3 regions of the Maribacter sp. UH1 genome follow, and region 1 is predicted to be linked to each of the others. Evidence: riboswitches for the same ligand, from Rfam matches in the RefSeq annotation. Region 1 holds a riboswitch; each other region holds the start of a gene.
The links. A riboswitch is a leader RNA that binds a small molecule or an ion and turns the genes downstream of it on or off. The one in region 1 is predicted to bind S-adenosylmethionine.
Positions count from the first base shown of each region.

Region 2: linked by a shared signal. The riboswitch ahead of UH1x_RS04585 (O-acetylhomoserine aminocarboxypropyltransferase/cysteine synthase family protein) and the one ahead of UH1x_RS19405 (Na+/H+ antiporter NhaC family protein) in region 1 are both predicted to bind S-adenosylmethionine.
Region 3: linked by a shared signal. The riboswitch ahead of UH1x_RS04525 (homocysteine S-methyltransferase family protein) and the one ahead of UH1x_RS19405 (Na+/H+ antiporter NhaC family protein) in region 1 are both predicted to bind S-adenosylmethionine.

Region 1 is NZ_CM166387.1:4,458,924-4,466,666, forward strand. It holds gene UH1x_RS19385 (vanadium-dependent haloperoxidase) at 1-1,050, opposite strand, end outside; gene UH1x_RS19390 (TonB-dependent receptor plug domain-containing protein) at 1,220-3,715, opposite strand; gene UH1x_RS19395 (FecR family protein) at 3,747-4,655, opposite strand; gene UH1x_RS19400 (RNA polymerase sigma factor) at 4,693-5,214, opposite strand; gene UH1x_RS19405 (Na+/H+ antiporter NhaC family protein) at 5,408-6,688, opposite strand; SAM-I-IV-variant riboswitch at 6,758-6,855, opposite strand; gene UH1x_RS19410 (serine hydrolase domain-containing protein) at 7,063-7,743, shown strand, end outside.
Region 2 is NZ_CM166387.1:1,041,803-1,049,545, forward strand. It holds gene UH1x_RS04575 (trans-sulfuration enzyme family protein) at 1-190, opposite strand, end outside; gene thrA (bifunctional aspartate kinase/homoserine dehydrogenase I) at 315-3,701, opposite strand; gene UH1x_RS04585 (O-acetylhomoserine aminocarboxypropyltransferase/cysteine synthase family protein) at 3,824-5,098, opposite strand; SAM riboswitch class I at 5,238-5,341, opposite strand; gene UH1x_RS04590 (biotin/lipoyl attachment domain-containing protein) at 5,633-5,989, opposite strand; gene UH1x_RS04595 (CocE/NonD family hydrolase) at 6,022-7,743, opposite strand, start outside.
Region 3 is NZ_CM166387.1:1,027,248-1,034,990, forward strand. It holds gene metF (methylenetetrahydrofolate reductase [NAD(P)H]) at 1-105, opposite strand, end outside; gene metH (methionine synthase) at 281-3,022, opposite strand; gene UH1x_RS04520 (four helix bundle protein) at 3,033-3,386, opposite strand; gene UH1x_RS04525 (homocysteine S-methyltransferase family protein) at 3,430-4,419, opposite strand; SAM riboswitch class I at 4,534-4,648, opposite strand; gene UH1x_RS04530 (NAD(P)/FAD-dependent oxidoreductase) at 4,806-5,867, opposite strand; gene cobA (uroporphyrinogen-III C-methyltransferase) at 5,956-6,789, opposite strand; gene UH1x_RS04540 (nitrite reductase) at 6,791-7,743, opposite strand, start outside.

The DNA of each region.
Region 1 (7,743 bases):
AGCGGAAACTGCTGCATCGTTCATGGCGAAACCCAATTTCAATAATAGCTCTAAGGTTTCTTCAAAATCTAAATCTTCTTGCTCAATAAGCTGATTTGCTATTGAAAACTGACGTCCAGGAGGACTCATCATCAAACCTTCTACATCATCTGACCAGAATTCTGAAATCCACAGATCTTCATTATCCGATAATCTGGCAGTTGTAGCAGAGATCTCCACTTCTTCCATTTGTTCGTAATAACCACTATTTCTATTTTCATTATGATCAAAAGGTGGGGGCGTACTAGAGGTTTGTTCAGGAGAAATCACAAAAGTTCTAACTTGATTCCAATAAGGAAACCATGCACTTTCACCTTCAGATGCAGCCCATAAACCAACTCCTACAGGTGCCACGTATGAGGCAGGATTAGGATCTAATTGTTGTGTTTCCGCAGCATTGTCCGTTTGACTATAGGCAATGACCATTTCTGCTACCAATGCTCCCCACTCTTCAGAATCTTCTATTTCTTCTTGAGATAAGTTTTCAGATAATTCTTCTGCCATTTCATTTTCTAAAGTGGCAATACCAGATTTAGCATTATTGGATACACTGAACATAAAATGATCGAAAACCAAAGCATAACAAGTGTTTAGTGCTAAATTTCTATCTACATTGGCAGGTCTATCATCTTGGTCTAGATTAAAACCTTGTAATTGATTTCTAGTAGATCCGTAACCATCCATATCAGCTACCGCTGTTTCATAACCAGCTAAATGAATATAAGCAAGTGCTCTTGCCGTAGTGTTAGGTCTTAATCCGTTGGTGTATCGATCTAATACTAACCACAGATCGTTCCAATCCGTTATAAGCTGTACTGTCTCTTCTGATGGGTTTAAACCGTTGTTTCTATTGTTCTGTCTTCTAGCTGTTAAAGAATCTTGTTCTACTGTATTAAGATCTTCTACTTCGGCATCGCTTAGTTCAAGTACATCAAGTTCATCTTTGGCACAAGCTTGTACTAAAATCACCGCTAGAATTATTATTAACCATCTTAATTGATTATTTCGCATAACATTTTTTGTATTAAGGTTACTGTTTAATTGAAGGCTTATTTATGCCTTTTCCTTAATACGATCAAGAGTTCGATTTACCCAACCCCTAATTTGAAAAAAAATAGAATTAGTTTTAGAATACTTTAAAATTGGTAAGATTAAATGGTGTTTTGTTTTAGTGGATCACCTAAAACTGTATGCTAAGTTGTAGGTTAGGAGCGAAGCCTATAGTTTTACGGTAGGGGTCATCTACCGGTGGCTCATTCTGAAATATGTTTACGATATTATCTTGGTCATAAAGATTCACAAATGACAAGCCCACAATGCCCTTCCAACCTTTTTTAGCATTTGTGAATTCATATGTTGCTGATACGTCTAATTGATGCATACTAGGAAAACGATCGGTATAGCCAATATCCAAATCGCTTTGTGAAATTGAGCTACTACTATCGAAATTCGGTACTATTACAGGCATACCGGTAAAATAGCCCCAAGTTACCGCCAAATTAAAAGGATCTAAATGCCATAAAGCTGTAACATGTAGAATATGGCGTTGGTCAAAAAATATCGGCAAGGTTTCATTAAAGTCCGTATTTACTTCACTTAACGAATAACTAAACAAGGTTTCAAAATTGTTCCATCTATTTTTTACGAACAAATCTGCACCCATACTTTTCAACTTGCCTTTCTGTAGGTTGCTGATATTGGTTTGTAAAGTTACATTGTTGGTATTTTTACTATACAATTCAAAATCTATTAACCAACCAGATTTGTTGTACAAGGCACCTAACATTGTCTGATAGCCCTCAAGTACCGAAGTAGTTTGATCAGGAAGATACCAAAACTGAGTCTGGTTATTAAAATCATCAAAATCGTCTCGAATCTTTTTTTGAATAAATTGATGAGATCGACCTACCGAAGTCTTAAAATAAAAGGCATCACTTGTCCTAACATTAACTGAAATTCTTGGGTCTGCATAAAACCTTTTATTAGGTTCGTAATAATCGGTATGCATACCAAAACTAGCCGTTATATTATCGTTCCAATTTTTATTGATCGATAAGAAAGCACTATGAGTTAATGCATCTTGATCTCTACGATTGTTTACACTATTCTCATCATTACGCTCATCGAACCTTAAACTATAATCAGTTAAGGTATATCCAGTTTCTAGTTCGGTATTATCGTTTAACTGTAATTGAACTTCTGTTATAAGGCGTGTATCATCAATGGTGTTAGCGTATTTTTCAAAACTTGAACGTTCAGATGCTAAAAAGCCTTCACTTTTGTTATCGATGTATAATATAGATTTACTGATTCGTGCTTGGACTTTGAGTTTCTCTGACAAAGTGCCTTCCCATTTCATATTCATTCCCCAGTTATTCAACGATAAATCCCTAAAATCTTTATTGTCCTTATCCTCAGAATCTTCTAAGGTTGCCGATAAAATATTTTGAATATTTATGTAGCTGATCGTGGCTTTATGGTTCTCATTGATATCATAAACCAATTTTGAATTAATATCATAGAATCCAACTTTAAAATTTTCGCTATTGACCTTATCCGCAACATCTTCTAAACGACTACCTTGAAAATTTAGAATAGAAAAGGCGGTAAGTTTTGGAGAATTAATACTTGGGTAATTAGACCTACCGGCTACATATAAGGCAAGCTTATCTTTTACAATAGGAATTTTTGCCGTAGCACCGGCATATACAGTATTTGCTTGAACGTTATATGCTGTAGAGTCCGGTACATTATTGCTTGTGGTAATATGCATTAGCCCCCCAACACGACCTCCCCATTTTGCAGAAAGGGTATTTCTTTGAATTTCAATTTCGTTAACTATTGTAGGATTATAGGGTGCTATAGCGCCATAAAAATGCCCGTTATGGTAAATGGGGATATCGTCAATTTCAATAAGTGATTGGTCAAATGTACTTCCTCTAAAATTTAAACTTCCTGGTTTACCACTTGGCGTATGTACTCCCGGTATATTTTTAACTACATTAAAAACATCACCATCAGTTTCCCCTGCTAGTAAACCCAATGACCGCATATCTATATGAAAGGTATTATCACTAATCTTAGCGTTAACACCTCTTGTCAAATAATCAGTAATTTGAACTTCATTCAAATGAATCATAGCATGTTCTAAGCGCACAGGTGTTTTTAATGCATCCAACGCAGAAGCTATTATATCTAATTTGGAATAAAAGGAAGCACGTATATGAACCGAATCTAATGCGAATATATTCTTGATGGTATACCTTGAATTAATAGGATACAAAAAGCGCTCTTCTCCCTTATTAATTTGGATAGTTATATTAGGAATGACCTCACTATTTTCTGCATCTATAACATTAAATGAAATATCATTTCTTATAGGCACAACCATATATGAGTTGATTCCGTCTTTAACAAATTTGACAGGAGCCTCTTCATTTATATTCGATAAACAATTTTCTAACGATTCACAATCATGTGAAGAGGAGGGCAGTACAACTTGATCTAAAAGGGTATGGTTATAGATAAAATCTACATTGTAAGTGGCTTTTAATTCATCTAAAAAATCTACTAATTTTAATGTAGGACCGTTTTGAGAAAATGATATACAAGGAAATAAAATACAACACCAACTAAGAACAAGAAACTGAAGTAGTGTTCTCTTATGCTTATACATGGGTCTCATATTATGCTTTATACGTTCAATACTATTCAAAAATAACGGTATTACCCTCTTGAAGCTCGTATTTTATTTCCATGGTGGTAAAAATGGTATTTAAAGTTTGTTGCAAATCTTTATGCGCTATTGTACCCGTAAACTGAAGTGTATCATACTTTTGTGGAAGATTTACATCTACATTGTAATAGCGTTTCACATCAGCTATAACTGTTTTTAGCGGAGTTCTATCATAGGAACTTAAACCATTCATCCATTCCGGACTCAAATATTGGTGTTGGTCTTTTTTAAATTTGCCACCTACTAAAAAAACACTTTGCCCTTTCGTAATAATTTCTGAATTGTTTTTATACGAAACTTCTATTTTACCTTCATAGCAATATACCGAAAACTGTTCCTCTTGTGTACTTATATTAAACTGTGTACCCAACACAGAAACTTGTGCCGTGGGAGTTTGCACCACAAAAGGAGCACCGCTAGTTACATTAAAAAATGCTTGACCTGAAAGAGTAAGCATTCTACTGTCCTCCCAATCATCTTTATCATATGTTATACTTGATGCCGCATCTAATTCAACCAAAGAACCTGTTGGTAGTTCAACTGTTTTACTCTCTGCAATTTTGGTAGCAATAGTAGTGGAACTAGTAGACGTGAAATACCAAAGCAGACTACAGGACAGTAATATAGCTACACTTGCGGCAATACGCAGCCAGTTTTTATTGCTCTTTTTTAATGGAACAACTGTCTTATTCTCTTCTTTTAATTTGGCTAAACCTGCCTCTAGATCAAATGGTTTTACCTTCCAGGTATCTATATCATCAATTACAGTTTTAAGCGCATCTAGTTCACCCGATTCTTTCAGTTGTTCTTTCTCCTCGTTACTTAAACGATCATCCATCCAACGGGCAATTAAATTTTTATCTTCTAAATGCTTGCTCATACTAGTAATACGTTTAAAAAACTATTTAACCAACCTGCTAAATAGAAAAATCTTTAATTTCTGTAATACTGTTCAATTTTATTAAAGCTTTTGAAATACGTTTTTCAATAGCTGTCTCGCTGACCTCTAGCCTAATCGCTATTTCTTTGTATGTAAGCTTATCTATTCTATTCATTAAAAAAGCCTCGCGTTGCTTTTCTGGTAAATCTGAAATAACGGATTCTAGTTTTAACTGAAATTCTTTTGTTCTTAATTTAAAATAAGGGTCTTCATTATCTTGTTCCTTAACCAATCCTTTTTCAAATTTTAAAGCAACTTTTTTATTACGCAGCGTATCGATCATTAGATTTCTTGAAATACTATATAGAAAACTGGCTACCTTTTTATAAACGACAGTACTGCACATAGACCACAATTTAACAAAAGAATCATGTACAATATCTTCTGCCCGCTGCATATCGCCAAACTTATAGTAAAGGTAATTTCGCAAACCTTCTGCATGGGTTCGATAAATGTTATTATAAACGCTCTCTTCGCAAACCGATGGTTCTTGACCCATTCTTTAATATTAAATTCTAAAAGACCAATTATAAGGTCTATTACCCCAATATTAGTTATTGAAGCTTTTAAATGCAAGATACTCTAAAGTAAACTACCTCAAGATAATACTCAAAGTATTCAAATATTATCTATGGAGTATTGTTATGTGTTTATAATACTAATGAGATTAAGTTCTTAATTATAAAACCTTATTATTTACGTAAAGGTCTTACCCCAATAAACAGTAACGTATACATAAACAAAAGCATTAGATACCATGTATTACTTACCAAATCTAAATAATCTATTTCCCCTTTAGAGAAGCTTAAAATCATTAAGACCTGTGCTCCATAAGGAAGTAAACCTTGAAAAATACAGGCAAAAATATCTAAAATAGAAGCCGTCTTTTTATTATCTAAATGATACTCGTCATTAATAATCTTTGCAATTGGTCCGGCAATTATAATTGAAACGGTATTATTGGCTATTGCCATATTAATTGTACTCACTAATGTAGCTATACCAAATTGTGCCGATTTCTTATTTTTTATCAGCTTTCTAATATTGACCAATATAAATTCTATTCCGCCATTTCTTTCTACCAATGCCGCCAGTCCTCCGGTCAATAAAGACAAAAGAAATATTTCTGTCATGTTGGTAAATCCTGTGTAAGCAATTTTGGCGGACTCAATCAGAGTAAAATCTTGATGAACAATTCCTAATACAACTGCAGCTATAGCGCCTAGTAATAGCGTCACAAATACATTGACTCCACCAATAGACAGGACAATTACCAACACATACGGTAAAATCTTTACAATATCATAATTATAGATCGTGTTTTCAGATGCAACGGATTCTAACCCTAAGCCTTGAAAAACTAGTATAACAATGGTAAATATCGCTGCTGGCACAGCTATTTTAATGTTTTGTTTGAACTTATCACTCATTTTACAACCTAAAGACTGGGTTGCTGCAATAGTTGTATCTGAAATGACAGATAGGTTATCACCGAACATACTACCGCCCAATAACGCCCCGCATAATACTGCCAGCTCTGCATTGCTTTCTTCGGCAAAACCTACTACTATTGGCGCCAAGGCTACGATAGCGCCAACAGAAGTTCCTGTTGAGACAGATAAAAACCCGGCAATGATAAAAATGCCCACATATATGTATTGTATGGCTATAAGGTCTAAACCAAGATTTACAATGGCATCTACACTACCTGTTTCATTAGTAATTGCAGCGAAAGCACCTGCCAATAAATAGATAAGGCACATCGTCAATATCTTATCATCTCCACAACCTTTTAAAAGCGTATCGATTTTATCTGATATCGATTGCCTAAATAGTATGAACGCAACTACAATACCCACAATTACCGCAATAGGTGCGGGTAGGGCATAGAAATCATTTTGATAGATACCTACGCCTAAAAAGGTAAATACAAATACCAACAAAGGTATTAAGGCAGAAAATTTGGGGGTCATCTTTTTGGTACTTTCCATTTCTCTTTCTTCACAATCAAAAAAAGAAATAGCTAAAAATTAGAAGGATTATGAATTAACATTTGTTCCAATTAATTGGCTTATCTATTTAGCACCTTGCTTGTTATTGCAGGTTGCTATCTCCTTTTTTGAGATTCTTGATAATTATTTTAAGGGCGCAAAAATAATGTATAAAACTGATGACTAAATCTTAAATAAGGTTAATTTATCTACAAATTATTCTTACAATAGATTGCGGTATTCACTCGTGAATTATTACATAAATTTTAACGTCAATTATTATTTAATTAACAACAACGTACTATTTAATGGTCGAAGTTTGATTCCATAACACAAACTAATTCAAACATTTACATATGATTACAAATTACTTTAAAGTTATTTTCGCATGTTTGTTAGTTGTTTTTACTACAGCATGTTCAACTCAAATAGAAGAATTCGGTGAAAATTTTGACCGAGATAAAATGGACTTGTTTTTTTCAAGAATTGAAAAACAAAACTTAGGAATGGGCAGTATATCCATTTTTAAAAATTGTAAAGAGGATTATCAATATTCATTTGGTTTTATTGACGTAGAAAATTCAATTGAGGGCAACAAAAATTCTAAATACAGAATAGCATCTGTTACTAAAGCATTTACGGCCACCATGATCATGCAGCTAGTTGAAGAAAGCAAATTGACTCTAGAAACTACAATAGACAATTACTTTCCAGAAATACCTAATGCCAAAATTATTACTATAGAACAATTATTGAATCATAGAAGCGGACTCTTCAATTTTACTGAGGGTGAATATGACCCAGAAGACCGAATACAACCTGCCTCTAGACAGAAACTTTTAGAGATTTTCATTAAAAACGGTACTAATTTTAATCCAAATGAGAAATTTGAATATTCCAATACCAATTACCTTTTGCTATCATTTATAATTGAAGATATTGACGAGAAAACTTATGCTAGTTCATTTAAAGATAGATTGGCTACACCGTTAGGACTTACAAATACTTATAATGGAGAAGAAATCAATGCTACAGAC
Region 2 (7,743 bases), 1.3 Mb from region 1:
AATTCGGGTTTGAGTATCTTGAATATATATTACGATCTTTCTCTTCTGCAAACGACGCACGCATATCTTCAGCATCTTCAAATACAAAACTCGAAGTCAAGTACAACGGAACCGAATGTTCCAAGTTTTCACTTCTTTTTAGTTGGGTACGAATCGCGTTCGTTTCAAATTTATTATTGTTTTTGTTCATTTTATTCTTCTAAACTTTTTTTTAAATAGAATATAGAAAAGAGAGAACAGAAAATAGATTCTTATCTAGTTTTCTAATAACACTTCAATCTAATCTCTTTATTCTATTTTCTAACTTCTCTTTACTACCCTTTCTCCGCAATCCTCAATATATCTCCAAATACTCCTCTTGCGGTAACAGCTGCTCCAGCTCCGGCTCCTTGAATTACTAACGGATTTTCTCCGTAAGATTCGGTATAAATTTCTATGATAGAATCTGACCCTTTTACTTGCCCCAAGGCACTTTCCTTTGGCACTGATATCAACTTCACATCTAATACTCCTTTTTCCTTTTGAAGGTTTCCATGCAAATCACCAACATATCTTAATACATGATTTGGCTTCTGATTCTTTTTAATTTCACTGAATTTAGCATCTAACACATCTAAATTCTCTAAAAAGAAAGCCACTTCCCCGTCTTGTAATTTCTTCGGGATAAGGTTATCAATATTTATATCCGTAAACTCATTATGTAAATCTAGTTCACGTGCTAAAATCAACAGTTTTCTACCAACATCATTTCCAGATAAATCTTCACGAGGATCCGGTTCTGTAAATCCTTGCTGCATTGCATCTTTCAAAATAGATGAAAATGGCACATCGCTTTCTGAAAAAGTATTGAAAATATAACTTAATGAACCAGAGAACACGCCTTTGATCCTGGTTATGTTTTCACCGGATAAATGTAATAACTTAATGGTATCTATCAATGGTAATCCTGCACCTACATTGGTTTCATATAAATATTGCTTTTGATTCTTTTGTAGCTCTTCTCGTAGCAACTGATAAAAATCGTAACGTAATGTATTGGCTATTTTATTTGAAGACACAATGTCAAAACCATGTTCTACGAATTCAAAATAGTTAGCCACAAAGTCTTTACTTGCCGTATTATCAATAACGATCAGGTTCTCTAAATGATGACGTTTTGCAAAATCAAAAACGTCTTCTACTTTATACGCCTTGCCTTTTTGTTTTAGATTCGTTTTCCAGCTTTTGGTAATTCCCTTTTCATTCAACAAAATCTTCTTAGAATTTGCGATACCAAACACCCGCAAATCTAATTTCTTACGATCTTTAATTGTTTTGGCAGATTTTAGAATTTGATCGATTAATGTTCCTCCTACATTCCCGTGTCCGAAGACAAGAATATTTATTCTTTTACTGATACCAAATACTTGTCCGTGCATGACGTTTACCGCCTTGTGTAAATCTGCTTTCTTCACTACCAGACTCACATTATTACCTGACACCGTGTTGTTAAACAACAATGGTACAATCTGGTTTTTGATCAGCGCGTTAAAGGGGTTATGGAACGTACTTAAATCTTGACCTACAATAGATATGATCGAAACATCATCTATCACCGTAATCATATTCACATCTTTAGATTCAAAATCATTACTAAATTCATTCTCTAAAGCCAATTTTGCTCGTTTCGCCTTGTCTTTCTTCACCACAAGACCAATACCTCTTTCTGAAGAACCTTGAGATATGATACTGACACTAATATTACTTGCTTCTAAAGCCTTAAATATTCGTGCATCTACACCTACTTTACCTAACAAACCGCGACCTTCAATATTGATCATTGCAACATCTTCAATAACAGAAAGTGATTTTATACCTTCTTTACTAGATTTTGCACTGATCAAAGTTCCTTCATTATCATCATTGTACGTATTTAAAATACGCAACGGAATGTTCTTTTCAATAAGCGGAATAATAGTTTTCGCATGTAAAATAGTTGCTCCGAAATTAGCTAACTCATTTGCCTCTTCATAAGACAAGTTTTCCAACTTTTTAGCTTCGGGCACATAATCTGGATTTGCCGTGTAAATTCCGTCTACATGTGTATAATTCTGTAATTCTTCAGCATCTAGAAAATTAGCCAATAGCGCTGCTGAATAGTTACTGCCGTTTCTACCTAACGTTGTTGTCTCTCCATCTAAAGTAGATGAAATAAAACCGGTTACTACCGCAACAGTATCTTTAGGAATATCCGCAAACTTTAATAACACCTGCTCTTTAGACTCTGCCTCCAATACCTTGGCATCACCAAATGTATTGTCGGTCTTTATCACCTTACGCGTATCTACCAGCTCTGCGTTAATGCCTTTACCTATCAATAATTTGGTAACCAACTTGGCAGAAATTAATTCCCCATAAGCCAGTACCTCATCTTTAATCTTAGCACTATAATCTCCAAGTAAAGAAACTCCTTCATACAATTTCGCCAAGCCTTTAAACTCTGCCGACAAACTGATATTCTTATACGTATGCTTTTGATATTTTTCTAAAGCCTCGAACTGAGTTTTATAGTCTTTACCTTTTGCGGCTTTCTCCAGCATCTCTTCTAACTGATCCGTTGCTTTTTCTCTTGCCGATAAAACAATAGCTATATTCTCTTCATTCTTAACCTTATTGGCAACGATATCCAATACTCGCTCTAGTCCTTCTCCATTGCTCAGGGACTTACCACCAAACTTCAGAATCTTTATTTTCTTGGTGTTGTCGTTGGTATTAAAAATACCACCAAGCAATTTCTCCATTTGATCAAACTCGATCAAAAAGGCGTCATGCCCATGTAACGACTGTACTTCGCCATAGGTAACATTACTCTTCGCTTGCGCCAATTGCTTAAACGTATCTTTATTTTCTTGAGCAGTAAAGAACATATCAGAATCGACACCTATAATATGAATATTGGTATCGCTATTTTGTAGTCTGATAAAATTCTCATCTCCACCTCTTATGACATCAATAGTCTTCAATAACTGATTCATCAACTTATAGGCAGATAATTGAAAACGCTCTTGCAACTTATCGCCATGATGCATTAACCAACTTTCTACATTAAAGACCTGCAGCTCTTCGTTAGTACTTCTTTTGAAACGCTCTTTGAAAGAAGCCGGAGTTCTATAGCACAGCATTGCATGCATACGTGCATCATGTACAGGTTGCTTAGAATTCACCAAAAACTGCTCTTGAATCTGACAGTTGGCAATTAGCCAGTCGGTCGATTTCCAATCGGATGCCACAGGAATTAAATGCTCAGTTAAATCTGGTTGTAATGCTGCCATTTCCCAAGCAATACCACCACCTAAAGAACCACCGATCAAAGCAAAAAGACGTTCTACCTTTAACTGCTGCAAGCCCAATAAAAACATTCTTGCTACATCACCAGCTACAAAATCCTTATAATTTTCTATCACGAACTTATCATGACCGTTTCCCGGAATATTGAATGCCAGAATAGTATACTTTTGGGTATCGATACATTTTTCATCACCAATAAGTGCTGACCACCAGCCATCTTCACCAGTAACATTAGAGTTTCCGGTCAAAGCGTGGTTCACCAAAATAATAGGTGCCGTGTGCAGTTCTTTACCAAATACCTGATAAGACAATTGAATATCTTGAGAGGCACCACTTAAGGTCTTGTATTTTTTAATCTGTAATTGATGTAGCATCTATTTCAAAATCAATTTTTGGCTTCGACTACGCTCAGCCACCTTATATAAATTTTATAAATAATCGGACACTGAGCAGAGCCGAAGTGTATGATTGCTTCGGCTCCGCTCAGTCACCCAAATTAAAGACTTGCAAATGCCTGTTCTAAATCGGCTTTTAAATCTTCAATATCTTCTAAACCAACGGACAAACGAATTAAATCTTGACCTACACCAGCACCTTCTTGCTGCTCTGCAGTTAATTGTTGGTGTGTGGTACTTGCCGGGTGAATGATCAATGATTTGGTATCACCAATATTTGCCAACAATGAGAATATTTTGGTCGCATCGGTCAATTTCTTAGCAGCTTCAAATCCGCCTTTCACACCAAAAGTAACCAATCCGCTTTGTCCTTTTGGCAAATATTCTTTTGCCAATTCGTTGTACTTATTGCTCTTCAATCCTGGGTAATTTACCCATTCCACTTCTGACCTACCTTCTAACCATTTAGCCAATTCTAATGCATTTGCACTATGCTGCTTAATACGCACAGGTAATGTTTCTAAACCTTGAATGATTTGGAAAGCGTTAAACGGACTCAATGCTCCACCGAAATCACGTAAGCCTTCTAATATTAATTTAAAGGTAAATGCTGCCGCACCTAATGCTTCGCTATATACCAAACCATGATACCCAGCAGATGGTTCAGTAAACTCTGGGAATTTTCCGTTGGTCCAATCAAAAGTACCGGCATCAATAATGGCACCGCCTAAGGAAGTTCCTTGTCCGCCAATATATTTTGTCAATGAATGTATTACTAGGTTAGCTCCGTGTTCAATAGGATTCAATAATGACGGAGTAGCCACAGTATTATCTACTATAAATGGCACACCTGCCGCTTTAGATTCTTTTGAAATCCCTTTCAGGTCTAACACATCTAACTTAGGATTCCCTAAAGATTCTACAAAAAATGCTCTTGTGTTTTCCTGTACCGCTTTTCCAAAATTCTCAGGATCAGATGCATCTACGAAGGTTGTTGTAATTCCGAATCTTGGTAAGGTTACGTTCAATAAATTAAATGTACCACCATATAAACTGCTTGATGCCACAATGTGGTCACCAGCTTTTAATAATGTCAACAACCCTGTTGAGATTGCTGCTGTACCCGATGCAAAAACCACCGCTCCAATTCCGCCTTCTACCGCAGCTAACCTGTCTTGTAGAATTTGATTGGTAGGGTTATTTAATCTTGTATAAATAAAACCTAATTCCGCTAACGAAAATAAGTTTGCTGCGTGATCCGTGTCATTAAAGACATACGATGATGTTTGATAAATAGGCACTGCTCTTGTACTACCGTTGGTAGTTGTGTCGTGACCTGCGTGTAATGCGTTTGTTGCTAATTTGTGATTACTCATGATTTTGTTGTTTTTAAAAATTAATCCTTCGGCTACGCTCAGGATGCAAAAAATTAAAAGCCAAACCTTGACCAGCATTATATGCGGGTAGGTAAAATCAAAAAGTTATAAGAAAGTAATATCGAAGAAAATTCGATTACTGTTATCCATCCCCTAAGGGTAGAATGTAGCACCTTCTTTGCATGGAACAAAGGGTTGCTAAGGTTTCAAAGGGTCTAATCCCTCCACCTTTCTTGATAACTATTCAATACGTGTTTGAACTTTGAGCTACAAATATTGGGCAGAAGTTTTTAATAACCTAAGATTTTAAGAAAAAAATATAATTTGAGGTCTTGTTGTTATTTTTCTGAGGGATTAAGTTTTTATTGGCAACAGAAAAAGCAAACCTGCTATGGTTAAGATTAGTTTCTTCATTTTAGTTGTTGTTTTGTGAGATATATTGGTATTAAAAGTCGGGAAATTTCATCAGATCTATTTCTAAAGAATCATTAAATCAATTGCCTTAATCTGTAAAATCTTCTACAAAGCTTAAGTTCATATCTTTTGGTCTAAATTTGAATTTCCAGTGATTTCAGCCAAGTCTAAGCCGCCCTCAACTTTGCATCCTACTAATATAAAATAATTCAACTTTCCGCCAACAAAAGATTCAAACTCGAACCTTTGTTTTTGATTCTCAACAGCTCCGACAATATCACCTGGATTCACTAATTGTCCATTTTCAAAAAACCATTCTTTAATCCTCCATTCACTACTTATGTCCAGTTCTTTCGGAAATATAATTTTTTCCGATTCCCCAACTTCAAGAAAACGACCTTTAAGTTCTACATCTGTTTTTAAATTCGAAACGTCAAGTCCAAATTTCCCCATTTGCTTAATTAGCCATTTCTTCATTGTTTTCAATTATAAATAATATCAAAGTACTCCTACTCCAACACAGAAAACTCAATACTAGAATCTGTAAAAACCGTATGTGTTTGCGTTTTAAAATCGGACTCATCTGCTTTAAAGATATTATCTACATAGGTCTGCGGATTTAAATCTATTAAAGGAAACCAAGTGCTTTGTACTTGAACTTGTAGCTTATGCCCTTTTTTAATGGTGTGGAAAACGTCTTGTAACTTTATGGTGACATCGGTCTTCTCATTGGCCACAAATGGCTCTGGCTCTGCAAAACTGTTTCTAAATCGCCCCCTCAATACCTCGCTACGAACCATTAAATGATAATTGCTCATTTTTAAGTGGTCTTGCATTCCTTCATACGCTGGCTCATCGGCTGGGTGTACATCAATGATTTTTACGATCCAATCTGCAGCAGTTCCCGTAGTGGCTACTTTTAGCTTCGCTAGAATATCACCTGCCAAGGTCATATCATTTTCCATCACTTCGGTTTCAAACACCAACACATCGCCACGGCGTGCTGCAAAACGCTGATCGTCCGTCATGTATTTTCTTGGTGTAAATACCGTTTTAATATCTTCTGAATACGGAACCGGCTTTTTAATATCACTTATAAACTTCACTTCTTCAACTGCTTTTGGCTCAAAGGTCAGTTCTTCGTCTGCGGATAAATACATGTCTTTTTTAACAACTCCTGCTGGTGGCCAGGTATCATACGTTTTCCAATCTTTTTTACCAGTATCAAAAACATAGGCTTCGGGTAATCCGCTATTTTTATCCCCATCTCCTTTTAAGAAGTGGTCAAAGAACTTGGCTTCTATATTCTCTTGAAAAAACTCTGAAATTCCATCACCAAAGTAATAATTACCTACAATATTCTGCCCTTTTCTTCGTGCCCATCCGCCGTGATCCCATGGTCCAAAAACTAAAGTATTGTAATTATCGGCATTGTATTTTTCAATATTCTTGTAGGTTTCTAATGGTCCGTATAAATCTTCAGCATCAAACTCCCCTGCAACAACCATAGTCGCTACTGTTGGTTTTACATCTTTTAAATGCTGAATCAAGCCCTTACTCTGCCACATTTCATCATAGTTAGGGTGCTCTTTAAGTTCGTTCCAGAAATAATCGTCTGTAACACCTTCTTTTGCCATACGTGGCGTATCGGCAGTTTCGTATTCAAAGAAGCGATCTAAGTTTTTTAACGGACCCTCATCTAAGAAGAACTGGTACTGATCTTCAGTAGGTAAATCAGGTAGTGTATACCACGCAGTATCTATAGGTTTATCACCATCTGGTCTTGGAGTGCCAAATAATGATGTTGCCCTAAAGTAGCTCAACAAATAGGCTCCGTTATGATGAAAATCATCAAAAAAGAAATCGGCTATACTTGCCTGAGGAGATGCTGCTTTTAATGCTGGGTGTGCATCTACAACGGCATACGTGGAATAATAACCAGGATAGGAAATACCCCATATACCCACATTACCATTATTATTTTCTACATTGTTTACCAACCAGTCTATGGTATCATAAGTATCTGAACTTTCGTCAATATCTTTCTCCGTTTTTTTATCTGGATTAAAAGCGCGCATGTTTTCATAATGACCTTCACTTAACCAACGCCCACGTACATCTTGGTAGACTACTATGTAGCCATCTTGCATCATATGAATGTTGGGTGCTATTTTGGTTTTAAAATTACCTTCTCCATAGGGTTTTGAACTATATGGAGTTCGCTGCATGAT
Region 3 (7,743 bases), 1.3 Mb from region 1:
ATTATTGTACAATTCTTGAATATTCTTACCCTTTACCGGAGGCACTATTTCAAATGAAAAAAGTGTCTTTCCGTTAGCATTATTGATATGGTCTGTTACTTTCATTTCTTATATTTTCACTCTTATTTGGAGAGCAAACCTTAAATAGGTATTAATACTTAATTATATTCTTTGGGCGTTCGAGTGGGCTTTCAGCTATATTTTTTCTATTTAAAAACTTTAGCAAAACTTCATCCTCACTGCTAAAATAGAAAAAGATGCCGCTTCAATCCCTAACGCACTAAACTTCTACGATATTCGGCGCTAGCCATCTTTCAGCATCCTCTAAGGGTATGCCTTTTCGTTCTGCGAAATCTTTTACCTGATCGGCTTTTATTTTTCCTAACCCGAAATAACGTGCTTGCGGATTTCCAAAATAATATCCACTTACAGATGCTGCCGGCCACATAGCCAAACTATCCGTCAGTTCAACACCAATAGTCTCTTTCACTTTTAAAACATCCCAAATGGTCAATTTCTCTAAATGATCAGGACAAGCAGGGTACCCTGGTGCAGGACGAATTCCCTTGTAGGATTCCTTGATTAAATCTTCATTACTCAACTCCTCATTTGAAGCATAGCCCCAGTGTTTTAGCCGGACTTCCTTATGTAAATATTCCGCAAAGGCTTCTGCCAATCTATCTGCAAGAGCTTTAACCATAATGGAATTATAATCATCTAAATCGGCTTCATATTTCGCCGCTAATTCTGCAGTACCAAAACCTGTAGACACACAGAAGCAACCCATATAATCTTGTTTCCCTGATTCTTTAGGAGCTATAAAATCCGCCAGGGCATAATCTGCTACACCTTCTCTACGCTCTAATTGTTGGCGTAAGGTTCTAAAAGTATACTCCTCGCTATCTCGCCCTTCGACTGAATTCAGGGTGATATCAATATCGTCATCGTTAACGGAGTTAGCAGGGAATAATCCAAAAATACCTTTTGCCTTTAATTTCTTCTCAGAAATTATCTTGCTCAGCATCTCTTGGGCGTCTGCGAATAAATCTGTTGCTTGTTCTCCAACAACCTCATCTGTCAATATTGCCGGGTATTTTCCATGCAGTTCCCAACTTCTAAAAAATGGAGTCCAATCAATATACGGCACCAAAATGTTCAAATCTAAATCTTCTATTACTTGAATCCCAAGCTTATTCGGTTTTACGATTTCCGAAGTTTCCCAGTCTATTTTAAACTTATTGCTACGGGCCTTAGAAATAGATTTATATGTTTTACTTGATGAGCGATTTAAGAACTTCTCACGAAATATATCGTAATCATCTTTAATGCTTTTCTTATAACCATTAGAAGTTTCTTTCTGCAGTAAATCTCCCACTACAGTAACCGCTCTAGAGGCATCATTTACATGAACTACAGCTTCTTTGTATTGTGGATCAATTTTTACCGCAGTATGTGCCTTACTGGTTGTTGCCCCACCAATTAGCAATGGAATCTTAAAGTCTTTACGTTCCATTTCCTTTGCCAAATGCACCATTTCATCCAAAGAAGGTGTAATCAATCCGCTAAGCCCTATAATATCCACATTGTGTTCTATGGCTGCGGCAATAATTTTTTCGGGAGGTACCATAACTCCCAAATCAACAATCTCATAATTGTTACATGCCAGTACAACACCCACAATATTTTTGCCAATATCATGGACATCGCCCTTTACCGTTGCCATTAATATTTTACCTGCATTGTCAGAATCACCTACCTGCGGATTCAACAACTTTTCTTCTTCAATATATGGCAATAAATAAGCTACCGCTTTTTTCATTACACGGGCAGATTTAACCACTTGTGGCAAGAACATTTTTCCGCTCCCGAATAAATCACCCACTACATTCATACCGGTCATTAAATTACCTTCAATAACTTCAATAGGTTTATCTGCAGCAACTCTAGCTTCTTCTACGTCTTCAACAATATATTGGTCAATACCTTTTACCAAGGCACGTGTAATTCTATCTTGTAATGGCTCTTCTCTCCATGAAAGATCTATCTTACTTTCCTTAGTTTTCCCAACTACAGATTCTGCAAAATCAAGCAATCGCTCGGTTGCATCCTCTCTTCTATTTAAGATAACATCTTCAACACGCTCCAATAAATCTTTAGGTATATCATCGTATACCTCTAACATACTTGGGTTTACAATACCCATGTTCATACCAGCTTTTATTGCATGATATAAGAAAACCGAGTGCATTGCCTCACGCACAGGGTTGTTACCCCTAAAGGAGAAAGAAACATTACTTACCCCACCACTTACACTGGCATGTGGTAAATTTTCACGCACCCATCTTGTAGCTTCTATAAAATCGATGGCATTCAATTTATGCTCATCCATACCTGTGGCTACAGGAAATATATTTAAATCGAAAATAATATCTTCTGGTGCAAAATTCACTTTGTTCACCAAAACATCATAAGAGCGTTTTGCTATTTCAATTCTACGGTCATAATTATCTGCTTGACCTACCTCATCGAATGCCATAACGATTACCGCGGCACCATATCTTTTTATCAGCTTGGCATGATGTATAAACTGTTCTTCACCCTCTTTTAAACTAATGGAATTTACCACACATTTACCCTGAACTACTTGTAGACCCGCCTCAATGATTTCCCACTTAGAGCTATCTATCATTATAGGTACTCGAGAAATATCTGGCTCAGAAATAACAAGATTCAAAAATTTGACCATGGCTTCTTTACCATCGATCAATCCGTCATCCATGTTAATATCAATAACCTGTGCTCCATTCTCTACCTGCTCTCTAGCAACAGCCAATGCCTCTTCAAACTTCTCTTCTTTTACAAGACGTAGAAACTTTTTTGAACCAGCAACGTTTGTCCGTTCACCAACGTTGATAAAGTTAGTTTCGGGAGTGACTATTAGGGGTTCTAAACCGCTCAACCGCAAATATCTGGTTGTTGGTTGTTGGTTGTTGGTTGTTAGTATTTTAGACCTATTGCTCATTTAATCCGTATCACTTTTTAAAATAATTGATAAATCCATTTATCAATTTCTTACAGCTAATAATTCTCTTATTAATAGCTTCAAAATCCTCACTCTCAATATAATTTAAATCAAGGGCTATATAAAGTTGAGTTTCTAACTCATACAAAGAACCTCTAGAAATATGTAAAAACTGTATCGTGTCCGCCGCTGTCCTTCTTCCGCATCCTTCTGCTATGTTAGAAGGAATAGATACAGCACATCGTCTAAGTTGATTAGTAAGTCCATAAGTCTCTTCTTTTGGAAACGACTTGGTCAAAGTATAAATATCCTTCACAAGAATTCTTGACTCCTTCCAAACATCTAATTCTGTATAGACTTTCATATTATTACTTTTTATCCAACAACTAACAACCGACAACCAACAACTAAAATTGACGCGGAGCAAAATTTTCCACTACCTCTGCTATCGCCGTAATATGCTCAGGAGTGGTACCGCAGCATCCACCTACAATATTGACCAACCCTTTTTCTGCGTATTCTTTAATTTGTTCTGCCATTTGATCAGGAGTCTCATCGTACTCTCCGAATGCATTCGGTAGTCCTGCATTTGGATGTGCTGAAACTGCATGCTCACTTTTGGTTGACAGTACCTCTAGATGCGGAACCAATTGATTAGCTCCTAATGCACAATTGAAACCGACCGATAAAATAGGAATATGGGAAATGGATATCAAAAAAGCTTCTGCCGTTTGACCAGACAACGTTCTACCTGACGCATCGGTAATGGTACCGCTTACCATAATTGGCACATCTATATTTCGATCTTCTTTTACTTCCTCTATGGCGAACAATGCTGCTTTTGCATTTAACGTATCAAAGATAGTTTCTACCAATAAAATATCCGATCCACCATCTAACAAGGCTTCTACTTGTTGTTTATATGCTACACGTAACTCATCAAAAGAAACTGCTCTATATCCCGGATCGTTTACATCAGGAGACATGCTTGCCGTTTTGTTGGTAGGACCGATACTACCGGCTACAAATCTTGGTTTATTCGGTTCCTTCTTTGTAAATTCATCTGCTACCATTTTAGCGATACGCGCAGATTCATAATTCAACTCATACACCAAGTCTTCCATGTAATAATCCGCCATCGCTATCGTGGTTCCAGAGAATGTATTGGTCTCTACGATATCGGCACCCGCAGCGAAATACTTGCGATGAACCTCGGCAATTGCATCAGGCTGAGTTAGTGACAACAAATCATTATTGCCCTGTAATGGGTGTTCCCAATCTTTAAAACGTTCTCCCCTAAAATCTTCCTCAGTAAATTTATAACGCTGTAGCATAGTACCCATGGCACCATCTAATATGAGAATTCGCTCTTTTAATATTTCCTTTATATCCTTCATTTTACGGTGTAAAATATTATTGGTTCAATAAAAATCTAATTCGTAATCAAGTAAGGAAAGTTCGGCTAGATGCCTTTTCTTAAGTTATCTGTCTTTGTAATGCCATATAGAATAACATCTTCTGCACAAGTACACAGAATAAAGATAGAATGTAGCACCTTCTTTTCCATATTGGAAAGGGTTGCCAAGGTTTCAATGGGTCTAGTCCCTCCACCTTTCTTGATAACGTTTCAATCTATTTATGAACGATTTGCAAAGTAACGGCACAGTATACTCTTATCCAAGAGTAAACTTGTTTTTTAGCCAACGAAATTTTTAAAAAATGTCATAAAAAAAGCCTCTAGATTCATATGGAGTCTAGAGGCCTTATTAATCAAATAATAACTTTATGCTATACTCTGTACTACTTCTTTTTTGGCTTCTTTCTTAGATCCATCGAATCCTTCGACACCACCAACAGTAGTATATTTCATTACATAGCGCTTACCCGGATTGATTTGTTGGTATGCATACTGACACATTACCGCTGCTTCATGAAAACCTGAAAGTATCAATTTCAATTTACCTTCATAGGTATTAACATCGCCAATAGCATATACTCCCGGTATATTTGTTTGGTAATCTTTTGCGTTATTTACCTTAATGGCATTCTTCTGAATTTCTAGACCCCAATCACCTATAGGACCTAATTTTGGTGAAAGACCGAATAACGGAATAAAATTATCCACCTCTAAATAGGTGTCTTCTTTCTCTTTATCCGTATGTTTAATCACAACAGCTTCCAAATGATCTTTGCCGTGCAATTCTTTTACCTCTGCTTTAGTAATCAATTTGATTTTACCAAGCTTTGCCAATTCAGATGCTTTTTCAACAGAATCCAAAGCCCCTCTAAATTCATCTCTTCTATGTACCAAGGTCACCTCTGAAGCTACATCGGTTAAAAATATAGCCCAATCTAACGCTGAATCTCCACCACCGGCAATAACCACTTTTTTGTCTCGATATACTTCTGGATCCTTAATCATATAAGAAACACCGGTATCTTCAAAATTCACAATATTTGAAATAGGTGGTTTTCTAGGCTCAAAAGAACCTAAACCGCCTGCTATAACTACAACTGGCGCATTGTGCTGAGTTCCTTTATTTGTAGTTACTACGAATGAACCATCTTTTAACTTATCTAAAGTCTCAGCTCTTTCGCCCAAAGTAAAACCTGGCTCAAAAGGTTTGATCTGCTCCATTAAATTATCTACCAAAGTACCTGCCAAAATTTCTGGAAATGCAGGAATATCGTAGATAGGCTTCTTAGGATATATCTCTGAACACTGTCCGCCTGGCTGCGGCAATGCATCTATTAAATGCGTTTTTAATTTTAACAATCCTGCTTCAAACACCGTAAATAATCCGGTTGGTCCCGCTCCTATAATGAGCATATCTGTTTTAATCATAATTTTTTGTTTAGTAAAAAGTAATTAACAATCACTTTTCAACTTCTTTTAATTTCACTTCAACTATGTACTTTATACTTTGTACTTTTTATACTTCGCTCATTTTAGCATTCTCCTTTGAATACTGATTCTTCGCCTGAATTAATGCCTTTCTATGTTTTACCACTTCACCTATGATGATAATTGCAGGGTTAGATAATTTTTCTTTTTCCACAACCTCAACTATAGTCTCAATAGTTGCAATGCCTAGTTTTTCATTCTTACGGGTTCCATTTTGAATAATGGCTATTGGCATATCCGATTTTCCCTCACCTTTGAACAGTTCTACAATTTGTGGAAGTTTTGACATTCCCATTAATATAACTACCGTTGCACTACTTTTTGCAGCTAAAGCAACATCTGTTGATAGCTTATGTTCTTTTGTTGTTCCTGTAATTACCCAAAAACTTTCTGATGCCCCTCTTTTTGTTACTGGAATATTCTGATAAGCCGGTACACTTAAACTCGATGAAATACCTGGTACCATGGCCACTTCTAAACCATGTGAAGCTGCATATTCCATCTCTTCTGAACCACGACCAAATACAAAAGGATCTCCGCCTTTTAAGCGCACCACATGTCCCGCAGATTTTGCCCGGCTGACAATCAACTCGTTTATCTGTTCTTGCTGATATGCATAGCATCCTCTTCGCTTACCCACAAAAATCAATTCTGCATTATTGGCATACTTCAGCAACTCTTCGTTAACCAAAGCATCATACAAAACCACATTGGCATTTTCCAGCGTTTTTATAGCTTTTAAAGTGATAAGCTCTATATCGCCAGGTCCCGCGCCTACAACAGTCAACCTCCCTTGACTTTGCGAGGGAGTATCAACTATTGAATTGATTGTTTTTTGATTGGATAGATTATTGGTATGCATATTATGCTTCTGCTAATTCTTGTTCTCTAAACTTTGCAACCGTCTCTAAGAATACTTTGGCATCCTTTATATAAGACTCGGCAAATTCTTTTGTTGGTTCATTCTGATTCAATTGCAGTACCAATTTCTCAAATCCGCCAGCAACGGCAATTCTTCCATCGGCTACAAACTTCTCATCAAAATCTTTAATGATACTTACATGTGTATTTACTTTCGTATTCTCTGAGGTTAACATCGCTTTCGCTGAATTCACCATTGAAGAATATGCGTGATAGATACTTGCAGACCATTTTTCTGCATCGAACATAGCTTGAGCATTCTGTATTTTCTCTTCACTTTCAAAAAGAAGTGTAGCAATCAAGTCAATAACCACACCTGCACACTCACCTACACCAATTGCTTTTTCATAACGTTCTGTATTTCCCCAGTCAATGAAATCTTCTGGCGTTAAATCATCTACAGATGATAATGGCGTTAAAAAATCATAGAAATACATTTGCCCTTTTCCAGCATAGTAATCCGGAAATGATAAATCGCCACCATTAGCATCGTAATCATTCAAGATTAAACGTAATGCTTCAGGACCTCTTTTACTAGGCACTTTAACCACTTTATCAGCAAAACGACCTTGACCGTTACCATCTGTGCTACCACCTAATAATACTTGTAGTGCCGGAGCAACTAATTTATCTTTCGTACGAACGGACATTCCCTGAAAACCAATATTTGCCATATTGTGCTGTCCACATGCGTTCATACAACCACTGATTTTTATTACAACATCTTCGTTATTGATATAATCAGGATATTCTGTTTTTATAACTCTTTCTAGTTCTTCTGCAATACCTGTACTACTTGCAATACCTAAATTACAAGTATCCGTACCTGGGCAAGCTGTTATGTCTAATGCTTTGTTATAACCTGCTTCTGCAAATCCTAATTTTTTCAATTCCG